3 regions of the Algoriphagus aquatilis genome follow, and region 1 is predicted to be linked to each of the others. Evidence: riboswitches for the same ligand, from Rfam matches in the RefSeq annotation. Region 1 holds a riboswitch; each other region holds the start of a gene.
What was found. Region 1 has a riboswitch for S-adenosylmethionine ahead of ACFPIK_RS10130 (trans-sulfuration enzyme family protein). Riboswitches for the same ligand answer to the same signal wherever they lie in the genome.
Positions count from the first base shown of each region.

Region 2: linked by a shared signal. The riboswitch ahead of ACFPIK_RS02195 (homocysteine S-methyltransferase family protein) and the one ahead of ACFPIK_RS10130 (trans-sulfuration enzyme family protein) in region 1 are both predicted to bind S-adenosylmethionine.
Region 3: linked by a shared signal. The riboswitch ahead of ACFPIK_RS08860 (hypothetical protein) and the one ahead of ACFPIK_RS10130 (trans-sulfuration enzyme family protein) in region 1 are both predicted to bind S-adenosylmethionine.

Region 1 covers NZ_JBHSKS010000006.1:214,237-217,512, forward strand. The annotation lists gene ACFPIK_RS10120 (FG-GAP repeat domain-containing protein) at 1-211, shown strand, start outside; gene ACFPIK_RS10125 (CBS domain-containing protein) at 329-787, shown strand; gene ACFPIK_RS10130 (trans-sulfuration enzyme family protein) at 831-1,997, opposite strand; SAM riboswitch class I at 2,100-2,203, opposite strand; gene pth (aminoacyl-tRNA hydrolase) at 2,265-2,825, opposite strand; gene ACFPIK_RS10140 (50S ribosomal protein L25/general stress protein Ctc) at 2,952-3,276, opposite strand, start outside.
Region 2 covers NZ_JBHSKS010000001.1:522,876-526,151, forward strand. The annotation lists gene ACFPIK_RS02190 (hypothetical protein) at 1-1,159, shown strand, start outside; SAM riboswitch class I at 1,259-1,358, shown strand; gene ACFPIK_RS02195 (homocysteine S-methyltransferase family protein) at 1,428-2,483, shown strand; gene metH (methionine synthase) at 2,476-3,276, shown strand, end outside.
Region 3 covers NZ_JBHSKS010000005.1:146,604-149,879, reverse strand. The annotation lists gene ACFPIK_RS08870 (hypothetical protein) at 2-379, opposite strand; gene ACFPIK_RS08865 (hypothetical protein) at 420-977, opposite strand; SAM-I-IV-variant riboswitch at 1,151-1,246, opposite strand; gene ACFPIK_RS08860 (hypothetical protein) at 1,279-1,935, opposite strand; SAM-I-IV-variant riboswitch at 1,989-2,085, opposite strand; gene ACFPIK_RS08855 (tetratricopeptide repeat protein) at 2,389-3,276, shown strand, end outside.

The DNA of each region.
Region 1 (3,276 bases):
GATTTATTTCAAACAGGAAAAGCCTGATTCCTTCCTCCCTTTTGTCTTGAAAGAGCAATTGGAAGATCATTGGCTGACGTTAACCAAGGGGGACCTGGACAAGGATGGAGATGAGGATTTGATTGTGGGGACATTTGCTTTCGACCAGCTCTATCAGGCACCTACCAAACAATGGAGACCCTTTGTAGTTTTGAGGAATCAATTGAAATAAAATTCTGTAATTATCTATTTCATCCAAATTAATAATTTAATATTCGGAATATTTGGCTCTATTTTTTCATTTTTCATTGAAAATCAGTAGCTTCTTTTATCTCTAAGGGGAAAAACTATGGTAAAAAGTTTTCAAGGGGTAAAAGTGGTGGAGCCTAAGACCCCGGCTCAGCCTATTTTGGTGAGAGACCACATGACATCGAAGTTGGTGACTTTTGGGCCTGATGATACGATCGATCAGGTGATGGAAGCCTTGACCAAGCGGAAAATTTCCGGTGCACCTGTCGTGGACGAAGGTGGAGCATTGATTGGGATTATCTCTGAGGTGGATTGCCTTAGGGAGATTATCAAAGGAAAATATACCAATACCGTCCGTTTTCCCGCTAAAGTGCATGAGTTAATGACTCGGGATGTGATGACGTTGTCTCCGGATATGACACTTTTTGATGCTGCTCAAAAGTTTTTGGAGTATCAGATCCGAAGATTTCCTGTATTGAAAAATGGGCAACTGGTCGGGCAGATCAGTCTCAGTGATGTAATTCGGGCCTTTCCCTCTCTCAAACATACCACCTGGTAAAACCAAAAACGCCCCGAAATTTCGGGGCGTTTTTGGTTCGAGCTTATTTTGATTTTTCGATGGCTCTTTCGACATCCTTTAAGATGTCTTCGTAATGCTCCAATCCTACAGAAAGCCGTACCAGTCCGTCGCTGATTCCCACTTGTGCACGTTCTTCAGGAGAAAGTTTGCTATGAGTAGTCGATGCAGGATGCGTAATGATGCTGCGGCTGTCTCCTAAATTTGGAGTGATGGAAATCATTTGTAGCTGATCGATGAAGCGCTGTGCGCGGGCCAAACCACCTTTCAGTGTTAGGGTAATTATCCCGCCTCCAGCTTTCATTTGTTTCAAAGCCAGGTCGTGCTGTGGATGAGACTTGAGAAATGGATAGCGAACTGCATCTAGTTCAGGATTTCCTTCAAAATATTGGGCGATTTTTAGGGCATTTTCGCAGTGTCTGTCCATCCTTACCGCTAGCGTTTCCATGCTCTTGGATAAAATCCAGGCATTAAATGGTGAGATCGATGGTCCAGTATGGCGGGTGAAAAACTGCACCTCTTTGATCAGATCTTTTTTCCCCAAAATCAGGCCGCCCAAAACTCTGCCTTGTCCATCGATATACTTGGTGGCACTGTGGGTGACGATGTGTGCCCCCCATTTAGCAGGTTGCTGCAGGTAAGGCGTGGCAAAGCAATTGTCTACCACGAGGATCAGGTTGTGTGCCGCCGCAAACTTTCCTGCCCATTCCAAATCGATAATTTCCAGGCCCGGATTGGAAGGGGTTTCCAAAAATAGCATTTTGGTGTTAGGCTGCACCAGCTTGTCCCAATTTTGGCAATCCGAAATGTCTCCATAAGTAGAAGTAATACCCCACTTTGGAAATACTCGGGTTAGCAATTGATGAGTCGATCCAAAAAGTGATCGGGAAGCCAAAATGTGATCTCCTTGCTGTAGGAGTGAAGCAATGCTTCCAAACATGGCAGCCATTCCTGAAGCTGTCGCGATTCCGTCTTCGGTACCTTCCGCGCGGCAGACCTTTTCGATCAAATCGGAAGAATTTGGATTGGAATAGCGGGAGTAGATATTGCCTTGAATCTCGTCTGCAAACATCGCCCGTGCTTCCTCGGCGGATTCAAAGGTAAAGCTGGAAGTGATGAAAATGGGTGAGGAGTGTTCTTTGAGATCGGATCGGCGCTGGATGCGGATGGCATCGGTTTCGAAATGAGACATGGGTTTGGTCGGTTTGAATGCTATTGGGTACTTGGAAACTGAAAAAGAATTTCCCCAAAGAAGAAAACCGAACCAGAAAGTGGGGTAGAGTTGAATCTCGCCAATTTATAGTTCCCGCTTTGGGTAGGACTTGGCACCTTTCTCCTTGGCAGGGATGGTTGCCAGAGGGTCATCGAGCCTAGTCTCTCGCCTCTTCTTTATAAATCAGTTGCCTGAAGTGTCACAAAGAAAGAGGGAGAATTGGTCAAATCCAAATCTCCCTTCATTTCAGTCGTTGTATTGTGTCATGGTTTGTGCGATTCCCGCTGTGCAAAAGCCATAAACCATGTCTATGGCTTTATCCATCATGGAAGGCAGTTCGTCAAATTCCTGCTGAGTGAATCTCCCCAAAACATATTCTACTTGCCGTCCTTTTGGGAAATTGTCACCAATTCCCATCCGAAGTCTGGGGTAGTCTTGTCCACCGCACAGTTCTTCGATATTCTTTAATCCGTTGTGCCCCGCAGCACTTCCTTTGGCCCTCATTCGAAGCTTGGCAAAAGGAATGGCCATGTCATCCACCAAGACAAGTAAGTTTTCTTTTGGGATAGCGAGTTCCTTCATCCAGTAGTTGACAGCCTTTCCGCTCAGGTTCATGTAGGTGGTTGGCTTGATCAAATGCAGGGATCGGCCTTTATGTTTGATTTCGGATTTAAAAGCCAAGCGCTCGCTTTTCCAGGTCACACCTTCCTTATCAGCCAAGCGGTCTAGTGTCAAAAAGCCGATGTTGTGGCGGGTGAGTTCGTACTCCGGACCTATATTTCCCAATCCTACAATAAGGTATTTCATGCTGAAGCTATAAGGGTTGATTAGACCTGTCAGGTTTCAAAAACCTGACAGGTCTGGATTCGATCTAGTGTTAAACAAAAAATCCTGCTCATTGCTGGGCAGGATTTGTTGATTTCGGAGTCAGGATTATTCTCCTTTCTTGCCTCTGAGCGCTCTTGGAATACCAATAGTCACGATAGACACATTTGGAGAAGTAAGGATTTCATATCCTTCAGCCTTCAATTCACCTACCTTGAAAGATTTTCCAAGATCAAGGTTGGAAATATCAGCCACGATGAAGTCAGGAAGGTTTTTAGCCAAACCTTTTACTTTCAATCTTCTGGTCTTAAATTCCATTTTACCACCTTTTGCCATACCTGGAGAGCTACCTTCGATTTTCACAGGAATTTCGAATTTGATTGCTTTGTCTTCCGTGTAAGCCATGAAATCTGCGTGAAGCAAGGTTTCACTT
Region 2 (3,276 bases), on a different contig from region 1:
AGGACTCTCACCGCTTCGAAATAGATACCGTACCTATGGTTTGGGTTATCAGACTCGAGTTAATGATTTTGTGGTTGGCTTTGAACTGACTCAGCATCAAAGCAAAACCAGTGAATTTGACCAGTTTGATATCAAGTATCGGACCTCCAGAGCTTTGTTGAATGTGGGCTATTCATTGACAGAAGAAGGAAAATTCCAGTTGATTCATTACATGTCCCTAGGAATGGGTTATATGAATTTTCAGATGCTGCCTTCTGAACAAGAATCTGATCTCAATTCTTTTTTACAAAGTCCGCAAAGAGGTTTTATTCTCCGAAAAAATGACATCCAGAAGGGAACAAACGGATTTGGGGATTTTTTGACAGAAATTGGTTTTCAAGCTAGCTATGATTTTGATCTGCCCGGTCGGAAAGAATCATTGGAAATCCTAGCCAAAGTTGGGTATTCCTTCAGTCCCTTTGAGGGAAGTTGGTCCATGAATGGTCTGGCATTTGACAATGCTCAAGCGGGTGCTTTTGTGAGAGTAGGAGCTGGAATTTCATTGCCCGATCGCAATTTTTTCTATAAAGACGCTACAATCGGAATTTCTTTGATCAGGGGTATTCATTTTTCTTCACCGGATAAATTCAATGCTGTATTGGAAGAAAATGGTTATCAGCCGCTACAAGGAAAACCTAGTAACTGGGGATTGCGGATACTTGGCGAAACGGATGGAATGCTCTATGGTGTGGATGTCTTCAATCTTGCGATGGATGGTCGGGCCAGCAATTCTCAAACCCACAGCTTAAACAGTCTTCGAGTTTATGGTAACGGGGGTTATAAATTCTTTCAGTATAAAAACTTTGCAATCGGTGCTATGGCTGGATTGGGATTTGGTAATCTCAGATATACGCTTTCAGCAAATGAAAAACCCGATTTCCCTGAGCTAGTCGAACAACGGTATTTTGATGGGTATCTTAAAACTGCAGGACTGATGGCTAAACCCGAAATTCTTTTTGAATATGGCATACCTATGACGGAAAGAAAGTTTTTTGATTTGGTGATCACGGCTTCGGGAGGGTATGAGGCAGGATTTCCTGGGTATAAATTGGGGGGATTACCGATGACTGATTACATGTCCGCGCCCTTTTTAACCTTTGGAATAGGCTTAAGGCCATAAGGCTGAAAAGCTTTTGTTTTTTCAAAAAAACCAGTCAAGAATTTTCATTTTGTCCCCTAAATCTCCTGTTTATTGAAGATTAGATATTACTTTTGCTTCGGCTTATCGAGAAAGACCGAGGGAAGGGCCCTGCGACGTCTTAGCAACCTGTCTACAAGGTGCTAACTCCCGTTCCGGAAATGCCGGAAATAGATGAGCGGAAGAAAGAATAGTTAGTTATTTTCTCCGTGTTTTGCTCGATTGCCTTTTTGAATTGACTTATTACAAGATGCAAAACCGAACGGAATCCCTCCTTCAATCCATTCAAAACCGAATTTTGATCCTAGATGGGGCCATGGGCACCATGATTCAGCGTTACAAACTCTCTGAGGAAGATTTCAGAACATCTGAGTTGAAGGATCATCCCAAATCGCTAAAAGGAAACAACGATTTACTGTCTTTGAGTAGGCCTGACATCATTAAGGCTATCCATAAGGAATATTTGGAGGCAGGGGCTGACATCATCGAAACCAATACTTTTTCAGGAACCACCATTGCTCAGGAAGATTATGGATTGTCTCATTTGGCTTATCAGATCAATTTTCAGTCAGCCAAATTGGCAAGAGAGGTAGCTGATGAGTTTACAGCAAACGATCCCTCCAAACCACGTTTTGTAGCAGGCGCAGTGGGCCCGACCAATCGTACTGCCTCGATTTCCCCGGATGTCAATGATCCCGGTTATCGAGCGATTACTTTTGACCAATTGGCAGAGGCCTATGCTGAGCAAGTGAGAGGCTTGTTGGATGGGGGGTCAGATATCATCTTAATTGAGACCATCTTCGATACGCTGAATGCCAAAGCTGCATTGTATGCAGTGCAGGAAGTATATGAAGAAAGAGGAATTCCCTTAGATCCCAAAGAAGGCGGAGTGCCGATCATGATCTCGGGCACTATTACCGATGCTTCGGGTAGAACGCTCTCCGGTCAGACTACTGAAGCATTTTTGATTTCCGTTTCTCACGTTCCTTTGCTCTCAGTGGGCTTGAATTGTGCTTTGGGAGCAAAAGAGCTCAGACCTTACTTAAAGGTTCTTTCTCAAAAAGCACCATTCTATGTGTCGGCCTATCCCAATGCGGGACTTCCCAATGAGTTTGGTGCTTACGATCAGGGGGCAAATGAGATGGCGGACCAGGTGCGAGACTTTTTGAGGGAAGGCATGCTAAATATTCTAGGCGGATGCTGTGGTACAACCCCTGAGCATATTAAAGCCTTGGCAAAAATGGCGGCGGAATTTCAGCCACGAAAAATTGAAGAAGAACTAGAAGAGGAGGGAAGCAATGCCTAAGCAGGACTATTTGAAACTCTCAGGCTTGGAGCCTTTGGTTTTCACCCCGACAATCAATTTTGTCAACATCGGCGAGCGAACCAATATCACCGGTTCGAAGAAATTTGCCAGACTTATCCTCAGCGGAAACTATGATGAAGCGCTGGAAATTGCCTTGGATCAGGTGAGAGGCGGTGCTCAGGTGCTCGATGTCTGCATGGATGAGGGGATGCTGGACGGTGAGTTTGCGATGGTCAGATTCCTTAATTTGATTGCTTCCGAACCAGAGATCAGTCGTATTCCCATCATGATCGATAGCTCCAAGTGGAGCATCATCTTGGCAGGTTTGAAGTGTGTTCAGGGAAAAGGGATTGTGAATTCTATCTCCCTGAAAAATGGGGAAGAAGAATTTATACAGCAGGCGAAAACGATCAAGAAGTTTGGGGCTGCCGTGGTCGTGATGGCTTTTGACGAAAAGGGTCAAGCTGATACTTACGAGCGAAGAAAAGAAATCTGCGAGCGCAGCTACCGCATCTTGGTCGATCGGATCAAATTCAATCCTCAGGACATCATTTTTGATCCGAATATTTTCCCTGTAGCTACGGGTATGGAAGAGCATCGCAGAAATGCGCTTGACTTTTTCCTTGCTACCAAATGGATTAAGGAAAACCTCCCGGGAGCTAAAGTCAGTGGTGGGGTAAGTAACGTATCCTTCTCCTTCCGTGGAAATGACCGAGTAAGGGAAGCCATGCATGCTGCTTTTCTTTATCATGCGATTCATCATGGGATGGACATGGGTATCGTCAATCCAACT
Region 3 (3,276 bases), on a different contig from region 1:
CTTATCCGTTGGTTTGGTGTAGCTGAAACTGAACGATATGTTCAATTGGAAACGCAGCGTTAAAGGGTAAAATCAAAATCTGCTTTGCCTGAGTGATGATACCGAAGGTGCCGGCTGATCTTCCCAAACTTAAACTGGCTCCTTGGTAAAGACCGTTTTCGTCAAACTGCAGCGCTACATAAGGTGAAGCTCCGGAAAGATCCAATTGGGTATTCAACAGGGAATGAGAAAAGGAAATCAAAAGCGCCTCACTGTCTGTAGGAAGAATTTCCACGATTCGTAAGCTGGCAGCATCGGTTACCAAATGGCTGCAAGAAAAGGAGAGCGTACTCTGATCTCTTAAAGTGAGGGTTAGTTCTTTTTTACTTGATGTAGACATAGTGGGATTGGTTTTAAATGAATTTTGATTCAATGTTAAGTTAGTTTGACAACTCAATTATTGCACTGACCAATTCGGAGATGATGTTCTTTTTGCTCACGCCATATCCAAATCCTGAGCTTCCTTGCCGCCGGAACTTCACGACAATGGCACCATCCCTCAGATCTATGATTTCACCTGAAAAATTCATCAGGCCACCGGTGGCGGGGTTATAAGAATATTCAAAAGTCAGCGCATATACCGTGGGCAAGGTGATACTTTCCTGGGTGTCCACGGTGACTTTTTGATCACTTTTCACCTCCAAATTCTGACCTGTGGAATTGATGCTGGCAGATGATTTACTCTCGGCTGAAATCGTTCTTTCCGCTGCTGTTGGAGAGATTACTTTTAGGTTTATTTCAGAAAACATCAGCTCGCTTTCAATTTCTGAGCGGATCATCAGCGGGTCATTATCTGCCAAGATGGTAATCGATGAGCTTGGTACAAATTCATCCAAAACGACTACATCGATTTTTCCGCTCTTTGATTTTTTCTGGGAGTAGACATTGGCTTGGAAAACCAAGGTAAAGAGGACGATTAAAGAGATTGCTTTTTTCATTTTTTTGAAGTTTTAATTGTGAGTAATTGGTTTTAAAGTATTGATAGAGAATAGTTTGAGATTTATTTCCACAAGGGATTTTAAACAGGGAAGCACTGGATTGAAGAGGATCAATTCAGAATTCCAGATTTTATCCGGTCTATCAAGAAAAAGTAAGAGGGTATGCAGGGGAGGTTTTTCAACTGTTTTGGCTTGCACTGCCCCCATCGTTTTACCACCGTGGCGTTTGACTCGGTTGGTACCAGGTGTCCTGGTTCTTGATGGATGTGATATTCTGGAAGTCTTTTACTCCCTAATTAATTTATTTTCTATGGATTGGGTCTTCATCCCATTCATGATGGGAATTGTCGAATGCTTTAATTCGGGCAAAAACCTTGGGAGAATTTGCTGATGGCCATTCTTGAAGTTTCCTTTTTAAATCATCCGATAGCTCAGATTCTAATGGCTTATAATTTTTGAGATATGGATAGTTAAATTTCCCAGGTAATTGGTTTTGAATCGTTTCCTGGCCCTTTGTTCGTGATTTCTCAATTTTCGTATTTGAGGGTTTTGAAACTTTGCTTGATTTTGAAAAGCCCTTTATTCGCTGAATGGGAATGCCAAGCGCCAAATCTATTTGAGTGGGTTTAATGGAAAGAATGCTTACCCTATGAAATAGACGGATTGCAATTCTGACTGATTCTTTATCCTTGCATCGCTTATAAAGCTCCAATCCAAGAAAGTCATAGTCTAGCCCAAAAGAATCTCCAGGACCGTTTTTTATTTGGTAGATGATAAAATTTAAGGTTTTTGCCAGCTTTACTTTATCAGGAACATTTCCTCTCGATTCAAAGTAAGCCAAGATTGTAAGCTCAACCTTTTTCGAACTAGTTGAGGATTTAGGCAGGATTTTGGGATTCATTCTCCCAAGAATCGAAGAGGATTTAACAAAATCCTGAATGAAATTGGTTGATTTCATGATAACATAGTTTTTGGTTAGGACTAGTTACCATCAAGATGTTGGGGGGATTTGCAGGTAAACATTTTTGGTCTGCAATGACCCTCATCGTTTTACCACCGTGGTGTTTGACTCGGTTGGTACCAGCTGTACTGGTTCTTGATGATGATGCAAACATGAATTTATGGCATGTTAAAGCAAACTGAAATGATGATGATTGACCAATAAAGAAGAAGGACGGTTAAAATTTGATTTAACTACTAAAGCAATGCATGAATTTAATCCGGATTTTATCTTGACTTCAGCTAATTAAGAGTATTAAAAAGCAGAATAATTCTCTTTCATAAATTTGAATCTTATTTTTCTCCCACTATCAAGTCTCAATGGGTCATGAAGAGAACTTCGATTTGCAAAGCATCAAATCGAGGGGGGCTCTAATTTTACGAAAACGGGATTAGTGTCTACCTTTACCCTATGAGAATCACTTACCCCAGAAATCAGTTTTTATCCCAACTTTTTCCCGCGATTGACATCACTAATGATGAACAGCTGATTCACGCATTCCGGAAGTACTTGACGTTGGGTGAATATTCACCAAAGGTAGAGCTGACCGATTCTGAAGTGGTTATTGAAGTCCCCTCTGATCTTTTGTTAGGTAACTCCAATAAGTACAATCGTGCTACTGATCTTTGCAATAAGGGGAAATTCGCCGAAGCCAAACCGATTTTGGTATCACTGATTGAGGAGTTTCCATTGATGAGTGAGTACCACCGAACCCTTGCACAAGTCTATGAAGAGGAAGGAGACCATGAACAAGCTATCGATATTCTGATCGAGGCTTTGAGATGCGACCCTAAAAATCATTGGGCATTGATCCTAATGGGCAACATCTATTCACGTTATAAAAACGATACGGACACTGCGATGACCTTCTTTGACCAGGTGATCCATGCAGATCCAACCAATTACATTGCATTAAATAATATCGGTGGAGCATTGCTTCAGACGGGGAAGATAGATTTGGGGGAGAAGTATTTATTGAAAGCATATCAAATCAAGCCCAACTATCCTAATATTACCTATGCGCTTGGAATCGTTGCTGAAATGAAAGGTGATAATCAAAAGGCATTTGACTATTCGTTTCAAACGCTCAAATGTTCGGAGTCGGGAAATAATCCGGTCTATCAAAACGCCTTAAGAACAGCCTTGGAAGCCGCTAAGAAAATCTCGGATTCGAATTCAGGTAAAGAAGAACTGATTGACTTTATTCAGGAATTGGAGGAGAAGACGGGAAAAGAAATCCGCATGGAAGAGGATGAGACCATTCCAACGGTTGCCAAAGTTGAAATTGCCGAAAACCAC